Regions from separate parts of the Lysinibacillus sp. NPDC097195 genome, predicted to be linked through region 4. Evidence: riboswitches for the same ligand, from Rfam matches in the RefSeq annotation. Region 4 holds a riboswitch; each other region holds the start of a gene.
What was found. Region 4 has a riboswitch for lysine ahead of ACIQXI_RS05520 (transporter substrate-binding domain-containing protein). Riboswitches for the same ligand answer to the same signal wherever they lie in the genome.
Positions count from the first base shown of each region.

Region 1: another riboswitch for lysine. It lies ahead of ACIQXI_RS19540 (cysteine hydrolase family protein); the one in region 4 lies ahead of ACIQXI_RS05520 (transporter substrate-binding domain-containing protein).
Region 2: another riboswitch for lysine. It lies ahead of ACIQXI_RS01280 (aspartate kinase); the one in region 4 lies ahead of ACIQXI_RS05520 (transporter substrate-binding domain-containing protein).
Region 3: another riboswitch for lysine. It lies ahead of ACIQXI_RS16900 (amino acid permease); the one in region 4 lies ahead of ACIQXI_RS05520 (transporter substrate-binding domain-containing protein).

Region 1 is NZ_JBIWDP010000006.1:38,628-43,295, forward strand. It holds gene ACIQXI_RS19535 (MFS transporter) at 1-983, shown strand, start outside; lysine riboswitch at 1,232-1,417, shown strand; gene ACIQXI_RS19540 (cysteine hydrolase family protein) at 1,579-2,295, shown strand; gene ACIQXI_RS19545 (APC family permease) at 2,309-3,652, shown strand; gene ACIQXI_RS19550 (3-hydroxyacyl-CoA dehydrogenase) at 3,874-4,668, opposite strand, start outside.
Region 2 is NZ_JBIWDP010000001.1:254,818-259,485, reverse strand. It holds gene ACIQXI_RS01285 (YslB family protein) at 141-575, shown strand; gene ACIQXI_RS01280 (aspartate kinase) at 733-1,965, opposite strand; lysine riboswitch at 2,069-2,247, opposite strand; gene uvrC (excinuclease ABC subunit UvrC) at 2,355-4,145, opposite strand; gene trxA (thioredoxin) at 4,287-4,598, opposite strand.
Region 3 is NZ_JBIWDP010000003.1:340,465-345,132, forward strand. It holds gene ACIQXI_RS16890 (sensor histidine kinase) at 1-612, opposite strand, end outside; gene ACIQXI_RS16895 (response regulator transcription factor) at 617-1,309, opposite strand; gene ACIQXI_RS16900 (amino acid permease) at 1,692-3,155, opposite strand; lysine riboswitch at 3,239-3,414, opposite strand; gene ACIQXI_RS16905 (CynX/NimT family MFS transporter) at 3,593-4,668, shown strand, end outside.
Region 4 is NZ_JBIWDP010000001.1:1,067,052-1,071,719, forward strand. It holds gene odhB (2-oxoglutarate dehydrogenase complex dihydrolipoyllysine-residue succinyltransferase) at 19-1,260, shown strand; lysine riboswitch at 1,627-1,812, shown strand; gene ACIQXI_RS05520 (transporter substrate-binding domain-containing protein) at 1,932-2,786, shown strand; gene ACIQXI_RS05525 (amino acid ABC transporter permease) at 3,058-3,783, shown strand; gene ACIQXI_RS05530 (amino acid ABC transporter ATP-binding protein) at 3,796-4,527, shown strand.

The DNA.
Region 1 (4,668 bases), on a different contig from region 4:
ATACCGTAATCTTGTTTGCAATAGGTACAGCTTTAACTGGATTAGCGACAAGTATTGAACAAGTATATCTATTTAGATTTATTGCAGGTATTGGTGCCGGAGGAGAATACGGTATTGGGATGGCACTTGTAGCTGAAGCTTGGCCGAAAAATAAACAAGGGCGTGCATCTTCATATGTTAGTGTAGGCGCGCAATATGGTGTTATTTTAGCCGCATTACTAAGTGCTATCATTCTTCCTACTTTAGGTTGGAGAGCATTATTCTTTGTAGGGGTAGTACCCGTTATTTTTGCCTTTATCGTTAGAAAAAATTTAGATGAATCACCTGAGTGGCTAGCTGCCCAGAAACAGAAAAAAGCTAGTAAAAAAGCTGAAAAGGGCAAGTTAGTGCAATTGTTTGAAACGCCACGAACAGCGATTACAACCATTTCTTTAATCATCATGGCGACGGTGCAAATTGCCGGTTATAACGGATTAATGATCTGGTTACCATCAATGTTGCAACAGTCACAAGGTTTATCTGTTTCTGGCTCTGCTCTTTGGACAATTAGTACAGCGGTAGGTATGATTATAGGGATGTTATCTTTTGGTATATTTTTAGATCGATTTGGTGCAAAGCGTGCCTTTGGTATCTTCCTTCTTGCTTCAGCGTGTGCAGTATTCTTATACTCTTATGCTACTGGTAGTGCAGGTGTGCTAATAGGTGGTGCAATTGTCGGCTTCTTCTCAAATGGGATGTTCGCCGGATATGGTGCGCTGATTGGTAGTCTATATCCTGTACAAATTCGCAGTACAGCAACAAACACAATATTTAACTTTGGTCGAGCGATAGGTGGTTTCTCTCCAATCCTAGTCGGCTATATTTTACAAAGCTATGATATGAAAGTTGCGATGCTTTACTTAGCAGGGTTATATTGCATTTCCTTTATCGTCATGCTGATGCTAAAAAAAGAGCATGTAGGGAATGTAAGCGAAACGATATAATGAAGTACGACCATCAATTATAGAATTGGTGGTTTTTTATGCTCTTAATGTTCAGTCGCTTGTTAAATGCATATATCGGTAAAATGGAATAGTACATGCAAAAGTTATTGTGTAAAAATGTTTTTAATGTTATTTATTTGAAGTTTTATAAGGTAAACCTTATAAAATATAGTAAAATTAAAGGTTGACATAGAAAAAACACAATACTATAATTATTTCAAACAATTAAATATGCCTCACTTTTCCGATAGTGAGGTAGAGGCGCGACAGTTTAACAGTACCTAATGGAGTCCGAGAAGACGTAGAGGTTAGGTAGAAGGAAATGTCGCCGAAGTGTATGGTGAGTTCTCGCCATCATATGCTGGGTCTGTAGCGAATAGTTGCAGGACTGTCTTCATAAACATAGCTGTTTATGAAGTTGTGCTATCTCTGTTTAGACAAACAGTGGGGAATTTTAAATGGTCCATTCATTTTTAGTTTCTAGCTTTAAAATGAGTAGGTCATTTTTTGTGTTAGACAGATTCTTTTGCACAAAGAGTCTGTTTTTTTATTTGTCTAGGCAATTCGGAATAAGAGGTATTTTGGAGGAATTATTATGGATAATACATCAACTTTATATTATGAATTTTTACCGACGGACGGTCAAAAAATCAATGTGAACCCAGATAAAACAGCATTACTTATCGTCGATATGCAACATCAGTTTATTAGCCGTGACGGGTTAGATGCGCAAGTGGCAAGAGAAAAGGGCATGTTTGAGCAGTGGGCATACTTTTTTGATCGTATCGACAATTTAACGATTCCGAACAATAAAAAGCTTTTAGAATTTTTCCGTACGAATCAATTAGAAGTTACTTTTGGACGCATTGCTTGTCATCATAAAGATGGACGAGACCGTTCTCCTGTTCAACGCCGTCCAGGCTGGAACAATATTTTATTGCCAATCGGTGATCCAGGGGCGGAGATGGTCGAAGAATTAACGCCTCTTGCTGATGAAATTGTTGTCAATAAAACGACAGATAGTGTATTAAGTGGCACGAACTATGAATTTTTATTGCGCAATATGGGCATTGAAACAGTCGTTTGTACAGGCGTTGTCACAGATCAATGTGTTGCTTCAACAGTACGAAGCTTAGCGGATGCAGGCTTTGAAGTGATTTTAGTTGAAGATGCATGTGCAGCGGCAACACAACAGCTTCATGATGCTGAAATTATGATTATGAATCAAATTTATTGCCAAGTGATGAGCACAGATGAAGTCATCGATTTAGTAACAGCGGAACTAGCTAAACGTGAATCAGTGAATGTCTGAGAGGAAATAGACTATGAGTCAAACAGCCAATGATCATACACCACAGTTAAAACGTGTTTTAACATTAAAAGATTTAGTTATTTATGGTATTGCTTTTATGACGCCAATTGCGCCTGCTTATATTTATGGCTTTGCAGCAGAATCTACAGGCGGGATGTTGCCATTAGCCTACTTGGTTGCGATGGTAGCTATGATGTTTTCTGCCTATAGTTACGGTCGAATGGCTGCGGTCTTTCCGAATGGAGGGTCGACTTATACCTATACACAGCGTGCCATTAATCCGCATTTAGGATTTTTTGCAGGATGGGCAATGTTTATGGATTATGTTTTAGTACCACTCATTGTCTTTATGGTCGGTGCGTCATATGCGAATGCACTAATACCATCTATTCCGTATTGGGCTTGGGTGTTATTCATTGCAGGTATTATTACGATTGTGAATATTTTAGGTATTGGTATCGCAGCGAAAACCAATCAAATTCTCGTGCTATTTATGGGCATTATTGTCGTAATTTTTATCATTTTTTGTGTGAAGACAATTGTCGGTGGGGAAAGTAGTACGTCGTTCTTTTCGATTGTGCCGTTCTTTAACGATGAAAAATTCGTGATGTCTGCCATTATTTCTGGCGCCGCCATGGCCTGCTTCTCGTTTTTAGGGTTTGATTCGATTACAACACTTTCTGAAGAAGCCGTTAATCCAAAAGATGATATTTGGAAGGCAGCGATTTTAGCTTGTTTAATCGGAGGAATTATTTTTATTGGGCAAGCGTATGTAGCGCAACTCGTATGGCCGGATGTGACCAACTTTAGCTCAGCTGATACAGCTTTATTTGATATAGCAGAAAAAGCCGGTGGTGCCGTTCTTGCAACGCTTTACACGGTTGCGATTATTGTATCGACAGTGACAGCTGGTTTAACAGGCCAAGCCAGTGCATCTCGTTTAATGTTTAGTATGGGGCGTGATGAAGTGCTGTCGAAAAAGTTTTTCACACACTTACATCCAAAATATCAAACACCCGTCTATAATATTTTATTAATGTGTGCGATTAGTGTTTTAGGAGCACTGTTTTTATCAGCTAATTTCGTAGCAGAATTAATGAACTTTGGTGGCCTGACAGGATTTATGTTTGTCAATTTGTCAGTGATTGTCTATTACTTTTTCCGCAAAAAAGAAAGGAAGATCATTCGCTACCTATTAATTCCTGGGCTAGGTTTTAGTATTTGTTTCTACTTATTTATTAACTTATCACCAATGACCTTAAAGATAGGCTTTAGCTGGCTAGCAATCGGCTTTATCTATGCTGTTATTACGACAAAAGGCTTCAAAAAGAAACCACCAACTTTTACAGAATTATAAAACATGCTTGCAATTAATAATAAATTAGCAAGCGCACAAGTTATTTGTAGCGAAGGCGGTGACTCCTGTAGGAAAGCACGGAACGCAGACGGGCATTTAGCGCGTCAGCGAGGGTTGCGGCTCCTGTGCTGAGCAGAAAGCACCGCCGTAGCCGACAACAACGACAAAAAAAGTGTTAGATTGAGCTAAGCAATCTAACACTTTTTCAATGTTGTCTCTAATTAATTATGTTTAAGGAAGTCTTTATCCATATAGGCTGGATTAGGATATTTATAAAAACCTTCCCCTGAAGACATGCCCATTTTCCCTAAATCGATATACTCAGCTTTAATTTTTTCCGCTATGATTTTAGCCATAGGGTCATGTTCTGCCTTCATCATATTTAAGTTATATGGTGTTTCCATGCCAACGATATCTAAAAATCCGAACGGTCCGGCTGGTGATCCTGTTGAAATCATCCAGTTTTTATCGATTGTCTGTGGATCTGCAATGCCATTTGCCCACAACGCCATACCAGCACTTAAAAACGGTACAGATAATGAGTTTAAAATATAGCCTGTTTGTTCCTTTTTCAAATGGAATGGAATCATGCCAATCGTACGGGCGAATTCAACTACTTGTTCCGTGTACTGTGGATCAGTGCCTGCGTGACCCATTACTTCAGCTGTGTTGTTTTTCCAAATAGTATTGGCAAAGTGTAATGCTAAAAACTTCTCAGGTCGTCCTGTAAATTGTGCAAATTGACTAGGTAATAGCGTAGAAGAGTTTGATGCAAAAACAGTTTTTGCTGGTGCTACTTTGGCTAGTTGCTCATAAAATGATTGTTTAATCTCAATACGCTCTGGAACTGCTTCAATTACTAAATCGACGTCAGCAACTGCTTGTGCTAAATCAGTGTAAAATGATAAGCTTTCCAATGCTTTCGCTGCTCGTGCATCATCATTAAAATATTCTCCATATGTGTGTGATAACGATTGCAATCTCTCTTGTGCTGTTGCAATTGCATCGTTGTTAAT
Region 2 (4,668 bases), 810 kb from region 4:
CGAGCGTCAAGGTAACATAGAGTTTTTGCTAGCCCTTATTATAGAAGCAATCTAGTACATAACGTGTCGTTTTTTCTCGAAAACTCTATCTTTACATTATCGGCGCTATTATAAGAAAATTCTAAGAAAGAAGGATTTCTATGTTAAATAATCCATCTAATACAATCTCATCATTTGGATATGAGTTAATCCGTGATCACATCCTATCTTCTATTCTCGGTAAACATGAAAATGACGTACTTTATTGGGCTGGAAAGGAACTTGCACGGAAGTTTCCTTGTAAAAGTCAAGAGGAACTTATCACATTTTTCGCAGATGCGAGCTGGGGTACTCTTGAATTAACAAAGGAATCTAGAGATGGACGTATTTTCCACTTAACGAATGAACCGACACTATTGCAAATTCATAATCGCAGTTTCAGATTAGAAGCAGGTTTTATTGCTGAACAAATCCAACAAGCAAAAGGTTACCTCACTGAATGTTATGATGAGAAGCGTGAAAAGCAACAGCTCATCACGTTTACAGTTAAATGGGATGTTAAAGAACGCATTATGCATACAATACCAAATGAATAAACTAGGATAACAGAGAGAAAGTGTTAGATTGGCTGCAATCAATCTAACACTTTTTTCTACTTTTTTTATGCTTTTCTGCCGGAATCACTGCTATTTAATTCATACTAAATAACACATAAGATAGAATCGCCAAGGTGGTATTCCCTATTCATAATGTTTATGAATTTTCGAGAATGTCCTCTGCTAAATTAAACTCGTCATGTAAGGCGTTTGCAGCGCGAATCATCTCGTCTTGTGGCACTACAACCGACACTTTAATTTCCGATGTGCTAACCATTTTCACTGCTATATCCTCCCGGCGTAAACGGTCAAACATACGAGCGGCCACTCCTGGATTTGATGCCATACCTGAGCCTATAATGGACACTTTCGCTAAACCAATTTCAAAATCAGCAAAACTAAAACCGAGTGACAATTTGCTATCTTCTAGTACACGTAAAGCATCAGCAAATTCTTCTTTTAAAATAGTAAACGATACGGATGGCTTCACACCTTCAATAATGGCTTGTACTATTATATCTACATTAATGCGATTTTCTGCCAATATCGCAAACATATCTGCTAATGATGCAGTGGAGTATGTATCATAACCAATCGTAAGGCGAATGACATCCGACTCATAAGCAACACCACGTACAATTAAATTTTTCTCCATTACAACTTCCTCCTTCAATAAAGTACCATCTATCTCATCTACGCTCGAACGGATAATAACCGGGATTTTAAATTTCTTGGCGAGCTCCACTGCCCGCGGATGTAAAATATGTGAACCTAAATGAGATAACTCAAGCATTTCATCATATGAAATCTCCATTAATTTTCTTGCTTTTTCAATATATCGAGGATCTGCAGTATAAACGCCATCAACATTTGTATAAATATCTACACGTTCTGCTTCTAATGCCGCCGCTATAGCGACTGCTGTTGTTTCAGCTCCACCCTTACCAAGTGTGGTAATATCGTGTGCGGCATTTATCCCCTGTTCTCCTGCAACGACTACAATTTGCCCTTGCTTCATATGCTCTTGCATGCGACGTACATCGATATCGTCGATACGAGCATGAAAATGTTTGGCATCCGTCTGCACACCAGCTTGCCAGCCCGTTAATGACACTGCATCATGGCCCGCCTCCTGTAAAGCAATGGCAAAAAGTGCGCTTGAAAGTTGGGAACTCGTCGACAGCAGTACATCCATCTCTCGTTTTGAAGCCTCATCTGATATTTCTCTTACCGTTTTCGCTAATTCTTTTGCGGTACGTCCCATCGCAGCAGTTACCACTACTACATGATAACCAAGCTCTTTTTTAGCTATTGCGATGTTAGCGACCTCTTGAATACGCTCGGTTGAGGCAATCGCTGGCCCGCCGAATTTCAGTACAATACTCCTCATCTTCATCATTCTCCTTTTATCGTTTCGTCTCTAGAACAGCAAAAAGGCAGCCCTCACATAACGTGAAAGCTGCCTGCAACATGTACAATAAAATAGCTTGCGCATGTGTGATAGCTCTCCGAAACGTCAAGATTCGACAGTCTTACATCTATTAAATGCAAAACCAGCAAAGTATCGGAAACAACAATACTTCACTTCGGCAAGCTCCCCTTTCACACATTATCACTGGATTTGTCCATCCTCCAATGTGTTACTATTGAATCTTGCACCTCTATCATCACTTATAATAGTGAATATTTAATTTTTACCCTTAGGAAGGTATTCCTTTGGGCATGGTAGAACATGACTACATTGCCATTTCTACAATCTACCTCAACCATAGCATATGTCTAATCCTTTGACAATGACTGTTGCTGAAAATAACTGTATATGCTGTTGGCTAAGTTTGCTGGCATCCCCGCTTCTTGTAGCGCAAGTTCACTTGCCTCACGAATTTTTTTGACAGAGCCAAAATGCTTTAATAATTGTTGCTTGCGCTTTGGCCCAATCCCTTCAATACCATCAAGAACTGATTGAATAGCATTTTTCTCATGCTGTTGACGTAAAAACGTAATGGCAAAACGGTGTACTTCGTCTTGAATGCGCTGTAGTAAATAAAAGCCGTCACTCGTTCGTTTTAATCCAATCACTTCTGGCGGATCACCAAATAACAGCTGTGATGTATTATGCTTATCATCTTTCGCTAAGCCCGCAATTGGAATGACAAGACCTAGTTCATCTTCTAGCACCTCTCGTGCCACTTCCATTTGTCCCTTACCACCATCAATTAGCACTAAATCAGGTAGTGGCAAACCTTCTTTTAATACCCGCGTGTAGCGGCGACGAATAACTTCTTGCATTGCCCCGTAATCGTCATGCTTTGCAGCAGTTCGTGTTTTGTATTTACGATATTCCTTTTTAGCAGGTTTACCATCTATAAAGACAACCATTGCTGATACTGCATCCGTCCCGTGCATATGACTATTATCAAATGCTTCAATACGAAGCGGCACTGAAATTCCCATGGCTTCGCCCAAAGCTTCACATGCACCAATTGTTCGCTCTTCCTGGCGTTCAATCAATTGGAATTTTGCTGCAACGGCGATTTCGGCATTTTTCATAGCTAATTCAACGAGCTCTTTTTTCTGTCCGCGTTTTGGCGTCAGTACTTTTACACCTAATAACTCCGTTAAAATGGCTGCATCAATAGAATGCGGAATGAAAATTTCCTTTGGTTTAATATGCTCTGGTCTTTCATAGAAGCGCCCGACAAATGTTAAAAATTCTTCCTCAACATCCTGATAAATCGGAAAAATCGATACATCTCGTTCAATCAGCTTCCCTTGACGGACGAAAAACACTTGCACGCACATCCAGCCCTTTTCAACTGCATAACCAAAAACATCTCGGTTCGTTGTATCACTGGACACAATTTTTTGCTTTTGCATAACGGTTTCGATATGGGCAATTTGATCGCGAAACTCCTTCGCACGTTCAAATTCAAGCTGTTCTGCCGCCGCCATCATTTTCTCTTCCAGCTCTTTTTTAACAGACTCAACGCCACCATTTAAGAACTTCGTCATATCTTCAATCATATCGTGATAAATTTGTGCATTAATATCTTTCACACAAGGTGCTAAGCATTGTCCCATATGATAATACAAGCAAACCTTTGAAGGTAATTGTACACATTTGCGAAGTGGGTAGAGTCTGTCTAACAGCTTTTTCGTCTCACTTGCTGCATATGCATTTGGATATGGCCCAAAATATTTAGCTTTATCTTTTTTTACTTTACGCGTTGTAATAAGTCTTGGGTGTTTTTCATTCGTAATTTTTAAATATGGATACGTTTTATCATCCGTCAGCATGATATTGTATTTAGGATCGTGTAGCTTAATAAGGTTTAACTCCAGAATAAGCGCTTCTAAATTAGAGGATGTCACAATGTACTCGAAATCCTCAATTTCTCCAACGAGACGCTGCGTTTTTCCTTCATGAGTTCCAGTAAAATAGGAACGCACTCGGTTTTTTAGTACCTTTGCTTTACCGACATAAATAATTGTCCCTTGTCGATCCTTCATCAAATAGCAGCCAGGCTGATCAGGTAAAATCTCAAGCTTCCGTTTTATTAAATCATTCATCGCCTACCTGCCTCCCTTTTGCGCATTGCCCTTTTTACATCATGCATGAAAAAGGAGCGTATAGCGTTATCTTATCTTTTATTATATAACGAAAAAAAGCCAAGCACATCTAAAGATGGCTCAGCTCTTTTTTAAAACAAATTAAGCATGTTTTGCGATAAATGCTTCTAAAGCTTCTTTTGGTTGGAAACCAACAGTTTTGTCTACTAATTCACCATTTTTGAATAAAAGCAGTGAAGGAATAGACATGATTTGGTATTGTGCTGCAGTACCTTGGTTGTTATCCACGTCTACTTTGACGATTTTAGCCGCACTACCAGCAGCATCCATTTCTTCAAGAACTGGACCAATCATTTTACATGGTCCACACCAAGCAGCCCAAAAGTCGACTAATACTAAGCCTTCTTTAATATCATCTTGGAACGTTGCATCTGTTGCATGTACAATTGCCATTTGAAATCCTCCTTAATCTTACTACGCTTGTAGTATAGCATGGATAAATTAGCTTGAGCGAACAATCTGC
Region 3 (4,668 bases), on a different contig from region 4:
ATCTAATGCATCCTCATTGCCTAGAGCATAAATCGGTGCTTCTGGTATGTGAATGTCAATATCAAGGCCTAACGACATCACCATATCATAAAATGATAAAATATTTTTTCGGCAAATTTCATTTACGTTTACTTTTGTTATGGGGTAATCTGTATCGCCCGCTTCAATTTTGGCCAAATCAAAAAATGTATGAATAAGCTTCAGTACTTCCTCTGTTTTCACATGGATTCCTGCAAGTAAACGATTGCGTTCTGCATCGCTTAGCGAATGTTGTAGCTGCAGCATTTCTGTATAGCCTAGTACAACGGTTAATGGCGTTTTTAAATCATGTGAGATATTAGCAAGCATTTTTTTCATCGAGCTTTCTGTTTTGCGATGTTTGGCTAGTATTTTATGTGTATCCTCCAGCAATGCATTGATAGTAGTAAGTAATGTTTGTAATTCTTGATTCGTTGTAGCAACTAAAATTTTCTCGTGTGATTGTGTATTCATAATAGCTTGTAGTTTTGTGTGCATGTAATGGAGTGTAACGTTTTGCTGCCGTTTTTCTTTGCTCTGAAACATAATGATAGCTATAAGAAAAAGAATAATAATTGTTAGAAATAATGTCATATCGCTAGCCCTCAAATTTATAGCCAATCCCCCAAAGTGTTTTAATATACTGGGGTTTGGAAGGATCGTCTTCGATTTTTTCTCGTAATCTTCTTATATGGACATTAATTATATTTTCATCGCCATAATAGTCATCATTCCAAATCAATTGATAGATTTGTTGTTTAGTAAAAACCCGATTGCGATTAGTAATAAATAATTTTAAAATAGCAAACTCTTTGGAAGTCAGCTTCAGCTGTTGTTGATCTTTCTGTACTGAAAAATTAACGACATCAATTACCAAGTTCCCAATAGTCATTGTTCCTTTTGCTTCTTCCATCGGACTTGAATATTGAGTCGCCCTTCTAATGGCGGCTTTTACACGCGCTGAAAATTCCAACATGGAAAATGGCTTGGCAATATAATCATCTGCACCTAATCCAAGGCCTAATGCTTTATCAACATCACTATCTTTTGCGGACATTATAATAATTGGTATTGCTTCTTTTTCGCGAACCCTTTTTAACACTTCTAAACCATCTAATTTAGGCATCATGATGTCCAAAATAATTAAATCAAAGGATTTTGTTAAACAAGTTTGCACTGCCTCTTCACCATTTGAAACAGCTGTAACAACAAAGCCTTCCATCATTAAAAATTTTTCAACCATTTCTCGTATCGCTACATCATCTTCTACAAGTAATATATGTTTTTGCAAGTTCAAGCACCCCGTTTCTAAAAACCTTCTTTTTATTAAATAACGACTCTTATAATTATTTGTAATGATTATCCTGACTTTATATAGCTTACCATATGTTATTTTTAATTTTAATGCTGTAATAACCATATACTTGTAAACAAAAAAGCTGTCCTCTACTGATAGGACAGCCTAAAACATATAGAAAGTGCCAGGCACTCAAACAATTATTGGAGCGGAGGGCGGCGACTCCTACGGGAACAGCACAACTACGTAAGACGCAACAGACCGCGCGTATGCGAGGGTTGCGGCTTACGTTGTGCCCGTGGAAAGCGTCCGCCCGTAGCGGAAATCAACGGTCATAAACTAAAAGCTGCCCTACGCTAGTAGGACAGCTCACTTTTTACTTTTCCACTTTTAAATCGCATTTTTCTAGTGGAATCATTTTCGTTTTATGTTTAATTTTATAGCCTAACCATAAGGCAACGAACAGCGGTATACCGATATATGAAACAAGGACACCATACCAGTCAATCGAATCGCCCGTGAAAGCTGTATAGTTTTGACCAATGACAACAATCATACAGACAGTAAATGCAAACAGTGGACCGAATGGATAGAGCTTTGCTTTATATGGCAGTAAATTCGTGTCTAAACCTTGCGCTTCATACGCTCTACGGAAGCGATAATGACTAAAAGCAATACCAAGCCAGGCAATGAAGCCTGACATCCCAGAAGCGTTTAAAAGCCACATATAAACAACGCCATCTCCAAAGAATGAAGCTAAAAATGCTAAGCAACCTACCGCTAATGTTAGTAGTAATGCATAAATCGGAATGCCACGACGGCTAAGCTTTGCAAAAATTTTAGGTGCGTGGCCATCTACTGCTAATTGCCATAACATACGAGATGAAGCATATAAACCAGAATTACCTGCGGACAACATCGCTGTTAAAATAATAGCATTCATTAATGAAGCCGCAAAAGCAATGCCTAAACGGTCAAATACTAATGTAAATGGAGATACTGCAATATCTTCAGATAATAAACGTGCATCCGTAAATGGAATCAACATCCCAATGGCTGCAATCGCTAAAATATAAAATAAAATAATACGCCAAAATACAGATTTAACAGCTTTCGGAATATTTTTACCTGGATCATCCGTTTCTCCAGCAGTGATTCCTAATAGCTCTGTCCCTTGGAACGAGAAGCCTGCTGCTAGAAATATACCGAATGTTGCAAGGAAGCCGCCATGGAATGGCCCATCACTGATAAAGAAATTTGTGAAGCCAACCGGTGCTTGCCCGCCTATAATACCGAAAATCATCAATAGGCTGACGATAATAAAAACAATAACCGTTGCAACTTTTATCATTGCAAACCAATATTCACTTTCCCCATAGCTTTTTACAGACAGTAAATTAAATGTTAGGACAATCGCAATAAATATAACAGTCCAAAGTGCAGAAGAACTGTCTGGGAACCAGTACTTCATAATAAGAGAAACTGCTGCAATTTCTGCTGCAATGGTAATTGCCCAGTTATACCAGTAGTTCCAGCCAAGGGCAAAGCCAAGCGCAGGATCTACAAATTTTGTTGCATACGTACTAAATGACCCTGATGACGGCATATAAGCTGCCATCTCGCCTAAGCTCGTCATTAAGAAATACACCATAATGCCGATTAGTGCATAGGCAAGAAGTGCACCGCCTGGCCCTGCTTGTGCTATTGCGCCACCACTTGCTAAAAATAGACCTGTTCCAATAGTACCGCCTAATGAAATCATTGTTATATGACGGCTTTTTAATTCTTTTTTCAGCTCCGGTGCTTTATGACCGAGCTGATTAACTTTTATCTCACTCACATTAAAGCTTCCTTCCTTTTATAAGAGGCAAAAAAATGCCATCACATGAACGTTGTGATGGCTAAGTAAATCCTCTGTTTCTTCAAAATGATAGCGCAACACGTTGTCCAACGTGACAGTTCTGTTCCTTTCGGAGACAGCCCCAGCATGAGGTTTTCAAGTCCCCTCACACTTCGGCGATATTTCCTTTCAGCTAACATCGTTAATGCTTGTCATCTCCATTAACTTACTAATAAATACCGCGACCTCTACCTCAATACAAACATGAGGCATATAATTATTAAATTTATGATGTGTCCTAGTTTATCATACGACCTAAGACATTTCAATAAAACGATTAAAGTTCCGTATTTTGTGAATATTCAACTATTTTTATTAATGTGTTAAAGTGTTATAGTGGCTTGAATTATAATTGTTGTATCAGGGAGGTACTTATTTTGACAACAAACGAAGAATCTACGTATCCTAGCAGAAAGATTAACTGGAAGGGCACAACGCTCTTATTAGTCATCGGTGTCATCTTTCTTGCTTCGACATTACGTATGCCATTAACGGTTGTAGGGCCGATTATTTCCTTTATTCGTGAGGATCTTGGCATATCCAATGTGCTGGCAGGCTTTCTAACAACTATTCCATTGCTTGCATTTGCACTCGTGTCACCCATTGCACCAGTAGTTGCACGAAAAATGGGGCTTGAATTGACACTATTTTTATCAACGATTTTATTAGCACTAGGAATTGTGTTGCGCTCACTTGGTACAACTGGTTTACTCGTGTTCGGTACAATGATAATTGGTATTGCTATTTCATTTGGTAACGTCCTAATACCAGGGCTGTTGAAATTGAAATTCCCTTATCACGTAGGCTTACTGATGGCCTTTTTTACAATGTCTATGAACTTAACTGCAGGAATTGGCGCTGGCATTAGTTATCCAATAGCCAATGCTTCTCTTGGCTGGCAAGGTGCACTTGCTATTGCGCTAGTTCTTGTTGTAGTAACGATTGTAATTTGGATTCCTCAATTAAAAGCGAATAAACCTGAACCAACTGTAGCCTCTACGAAAACGCGTATTCCATTATGGAAATCACCCGTTACTTGGGCAGTTACTGGCGCTATGGGTTTACAATCATTATTATTTTATACAACTGCAGCTTGGATTCCCGAAATCTATATCGCACAAGGAATCGCCCCAGATCGTGCTGGGTGGATGTTCTCCATCATGCAAATTTCTCAAGTACCTATGGCTCTAGCTGTACCGATTATCGCTAGTAAAATGACATCACAACGACCTCTAGTTTTGATGTTTACTGCATTTTATGTTGTCGGCTTTACTGGCCTTGTCATGGAATGGACTAGTCTTGCGGTATTGTGGATGATATTGCTAGGATTAGCAGGCGGCGCTTCATTTTCACTTGCCATGATGTTCTTTACACTTCGTACTCGTACGGCATATGAGGCAGCTGATTTATCGGGCTTTGCCCAATCATTAGGCTATTTATTAGCCGCAGTAGG
Region 4 (4,668 bases):
TCAAAGGAGGAAATGAAAGTGGCTGAAATTAAAGTCCCTGAATTAGCAGAATCGATTACAGAAGGTAGTATTGCACAATGGGTTAAAAAAGTGGGCGACCGCGTGGAAAAAGGTGAATTCATCGTTGAACTTGAGACAGATAAAGTAAATGCTGAAATCATTTCTGAAGAAGCTGGCGTTTTAACACAAATTTTAGCTGAAGAAGGCGATACTGTTCTTGTAGGTCAAGTAATTGCAGTTGTAGAAGCTGGCGAAGGCGCTGCAGCAGCACCAGCAGCGGCAGCACCAGTGGAAGCAACTTCAGCTCCTGTAGCGGCTCAAGCTGTAGCAGCTCCAACACCAGCAGCACCAGTTGTAGAAGAAACTTCTGGCGAGCGTGTCATTGCTTCACCAGCAGCGCGCAAACTTGCTCGTGAAAAAGGCATTGATTTAGCAGCGGTATCTCCAGTAGATCCACAAGGACGTGTACGTGTACAAGATGTTGCAGCTCACGGTACAGCACCAGCAGCACCAAAAGCACAAGCAACACCAGCACCACAAGCAGTCGTTGCTGTTGACGATTCACGTGTGACAGTAGAAAAAATGAGCCGTCGTCGTCAAACAATTGCTAAACGTCTTTTAGAAGTAAAACAATCAACTGCAATGCTGACAACTTTCAATGAAGTAGATATGACAAACGTTATGGCATTACGTTCACGTAAAAAAGATCAGTTCTTTGAGTCAACTGGCTCTAAACTTGGTTTCATGTCATTCTTCACAAAAGCTGTTGTTGCGGCACTTAAAAAGTATCCTTACGTAAATGCTCAAATCGTTGGTGATGAAATTCACTTAAATAACTTCTTTGATATTGGTGTAGCTGTATCAACTGAAGAAGGTTTAGTAGTACCAGTTGTACGTGATGCTGATCGTAAAAACTTTGCTGAAATTGAAGATTCAATTGCTGACTTAGCGAAAAAAGCACGCGATAAAAAATTAGGATTAGCTGATCTTCAAGGTGGCTCATTCACAATTACAAATGGTGGCGTATTCGGTTCATTAATGTCAACACCTATTATGAACGGTACACAAGCCGCAATTTTAGGTATGCACTCAATTAAAAAACGTCCAGTAGAAGTGAATGGTGAAGTAGAAATTCGCCCTATGATGTACTTAGCACTATCTTACGACCACCGTATTATTGATGGTAAAGATTCTGTTGGCTTCCTTAAAACAGTGAAAGAATTACTTGAAAATCCAGAAGATTTATTATTAAATTCTTAATTCTATAAATTATCTATTCAAACCCTGCGAGCATAACTGTTTTGCAGGGTTTTTTCCGATGCGATTACTGGCCAAAAAAATGTATGGTGAAAGCTAATTGACTTAATGGTACTAAAGTATACTATATTCCACTATATACGAATCATAAGTATTAGCATAAATGCTTTTTATCATAATATTTTATGCATTATTGCTATCCATTCAGCACCGTGAATGCTTTAATTCTCAAGGAAATAGTCGTATGGAGGCAAGGTATTTACCTAATGTTGTCATTAGTCAGAAAAATGATAAAACTATCTTGACGAATATGCTAGCTTTATAGTAATATCTATTTATCAATTAAATAAACAAACCTCACTTTTGTAGTTGTGAGGTAGAGGCGCGGTATTTATTAGTCCATTGCTGAGTATAAGCAAGCGAAGACGTAATGGAGAAGGAAATATCGCCGAAGTATAAAAGGAGCTCGTACTTTTATGCTGGGTCTGCAGTGAATAAGTGCAGGACTGTCCTAGTAAATCTAATTCCAGTTTACTAGGTTGTGCTATCTCGGAAACATGGAAATTATAGTGAGGATTTGGGCAACTGTCAATTAAAGGTAAGACCTAAGTTCACAACTTAGGTCTTTTTTTGTACAGTTGCTTTATTTTTTTTACAGAAAAGGGGAGTTTTAGATGAAAAGAAAATGGTTGCTATTTATGTTAACGGCAATGACAGCAATTTTGCTAGCGGCTTGTGGTGCTGGCGACAAAAAAGAGAACAACACAGCTGGCGATGCTGTGAGTGAAGAAACAGGTGGAGAATTCCGCATCGGTATGGAGGCAGGCTATCCACCGTTTAACTGGACGCAGCAAGATGATGCAAATGGTGCAGTGAAAATTGCCGATAATGCAGAGTATGCAGGCGGTTACGATGTACAAATGGCAAAAAAAATCGCTGATGGATTAGGGAAAAAATTAGTCATTGTTAAATTGGAATGGGACGGTTTAGTGCCAGCACTACAGTCGAAAAAAATCGATGCAATTGTAGCAGGGATGTCTCCAACAGAAGAACGTAAACAAACAATTGATTTCACAGAAAACTACTATACTTCTGATTTTGTTATGGTGATTCAAAAAGGTAGCAAATTTGAAAATGCTAAATCAATTCAAGATTTCTCAGATGCAAAAGTAACATCACAGTTAAATACATCTAACTATAATGTGATTGATCAAATTAAAGGTGTAAAGAAGCAAACAGCGATGGAAAACTTCGCTGCAATGCGTGTAGCGCTAGAAGCTGGAAAAATTGATGGCTATGTAGCAGAACGTCCAGAAGGAATTTCTGCCGCTGCAGCAAACGATAAATTCACATTTGTATCATTTGAAGAAGGATTTGATACAGATATTTCAAATACATCGATTGCAGTAGGTTTACGTAAAGGTGATGCAAGTTTAGATAAAATTAATGAAATCTTAAAAGGCATTTCCGAAGATGATCGTCAAAAAATTATGGAAGAAGCAATTTTACAACAACCGGCAGCGCAGTAAGATAGAGGAGCTGTCTTAATGCGAAAGAATAGTATACTGATAATTTACGAGTATGCTATTTTTTCGTATCTAAGTATTGTTAAAAATATGGTTGGAGTTGAGTGCAGCCTCTATAGTAAAAATTCGTTAATTCAGTGAGGAAATCAATGTGAATAACGCATGTCTAAGAAGTATGTCACATAATTTGAACAAAGCTAAAAATTCAAATGAAGAGATGATTTCGCTAAGACATAATTGATATCAAGCAACAAACGTTGTTAGGAGGAACATCATGAGTTTTGATTGGATCATTTCGATTATAGAAAACAACTGGCAAATGTTTTTACGGGGTACGTATTATACATTACTTATTTCCATAATTAGTACAATTATTGGTGCATTCATCGGATTTTTTATTGGGATTATGCATACCATTCCAGTTCGTAAAAAAGGTATAAAATATTATGGATTAAAATGTATAAATTTTATACTGACTTGTTATGTTGAATTTTTCCGTGGTACACCAATGATTGTACAAGCAATGGTAGTATATTACGGACTAGATATTGCTTTTGGCATCGATATGCACTTTATTACAGCTGGGATTTTAGTCGTCTCGCTTAATACGGGAGCTTATATGGCAGAGATCGTACGCGGTGGGATTGTGTCAGTCGATAAAGGTCAATACGAAGCTGCTTCAGCCATTGGTATGGGACATGTACAAATTATGATGAATGTTGTATTACCACAAGTGGCACGCAATGTTTTACCTGCTACAGGTAACCAATTGATTATGAATATTAAAGATACGGCTGTCTTAAACGTGATAGGGGTAACGGAATTATACTTCCAAACAAAATCGATTGCAGGGAATAACTTCCGCTATTTCGAATCTTTCTTTGTAGCTTGTGTGCTTTACTTTATTATGACATTTACGGCATCAAGAATTTTACTTTATGTTGAAAAACGTCTTGATGGACCGGATGCTTACCAAAAAGAACTGAAAGAAATTGATTAGGGGGACGAACAAATGGCAGTCATTCAAATTGAACATTTAAGTAAATCATTTGGACGTAACCAAGTGTTAAAAGATGTGAATTTTAAAGTGGACAAGGGAGAAGTAGTTTGTTTAATCGGGTCATCAGGCTCCGGAAAATCTACACTTCTACGTTGTATCAATTTACTTGAAATACCAAGTGGCGGAGAAATTATTTATAAAGGGGAAAATATTTTAGACGAAAAGCATAATATTCAAGCTTATCGTACTCATTTAGGTATGGTTTTCCAACAGTTTAATTTGTTTAATAATCATAATGTCTTGAAAAATTGTACTGTAGGTCAAGTAAAAGTATTAAAACGTTCGAAAGAAGAAGCAGAGAAAACAGCTTTGAAGTATCTTAAAATTGTCGGCATGGATCAATACGTCAATGCAAAGCCTCGACAACTTTCTGGTGGTCAAAAGCAACGTGTTGCAATTGCCCGCGCGTTATCGATGAATCCAGATGTGATGTTATTCGATGAACCAACATCCGCACTAGATCCTGAAATGGTTGGGGAAGTATTAAAAGTAATGCGTCAGCTAGCCAATGAAGGAAATACAATGCTAATTGTTACGCATGAAATGGAGTTTGCCAAAGAAGTGGCAGATCGTGTTGTGTTTATGGATAAGGGCGTAATTGTAGAAGAGGGGCCACCTTCAAAGGTGTTAGTAAACCCAGAACACGAGCGGACAAAAGAGTTTTTAAAACGAACGCTGAAATAAATTCAGCGTTCGTTTGTCTTCAAGTATTCATTCACTATCGTTGTTCTCCGTTTGTGCAAGGATCATCCTAGCCAGAGCTTAGAATACCCTCAACGGATAATCAACAGTATTAGAACATTATATTTATTTTCTGGAATTCCA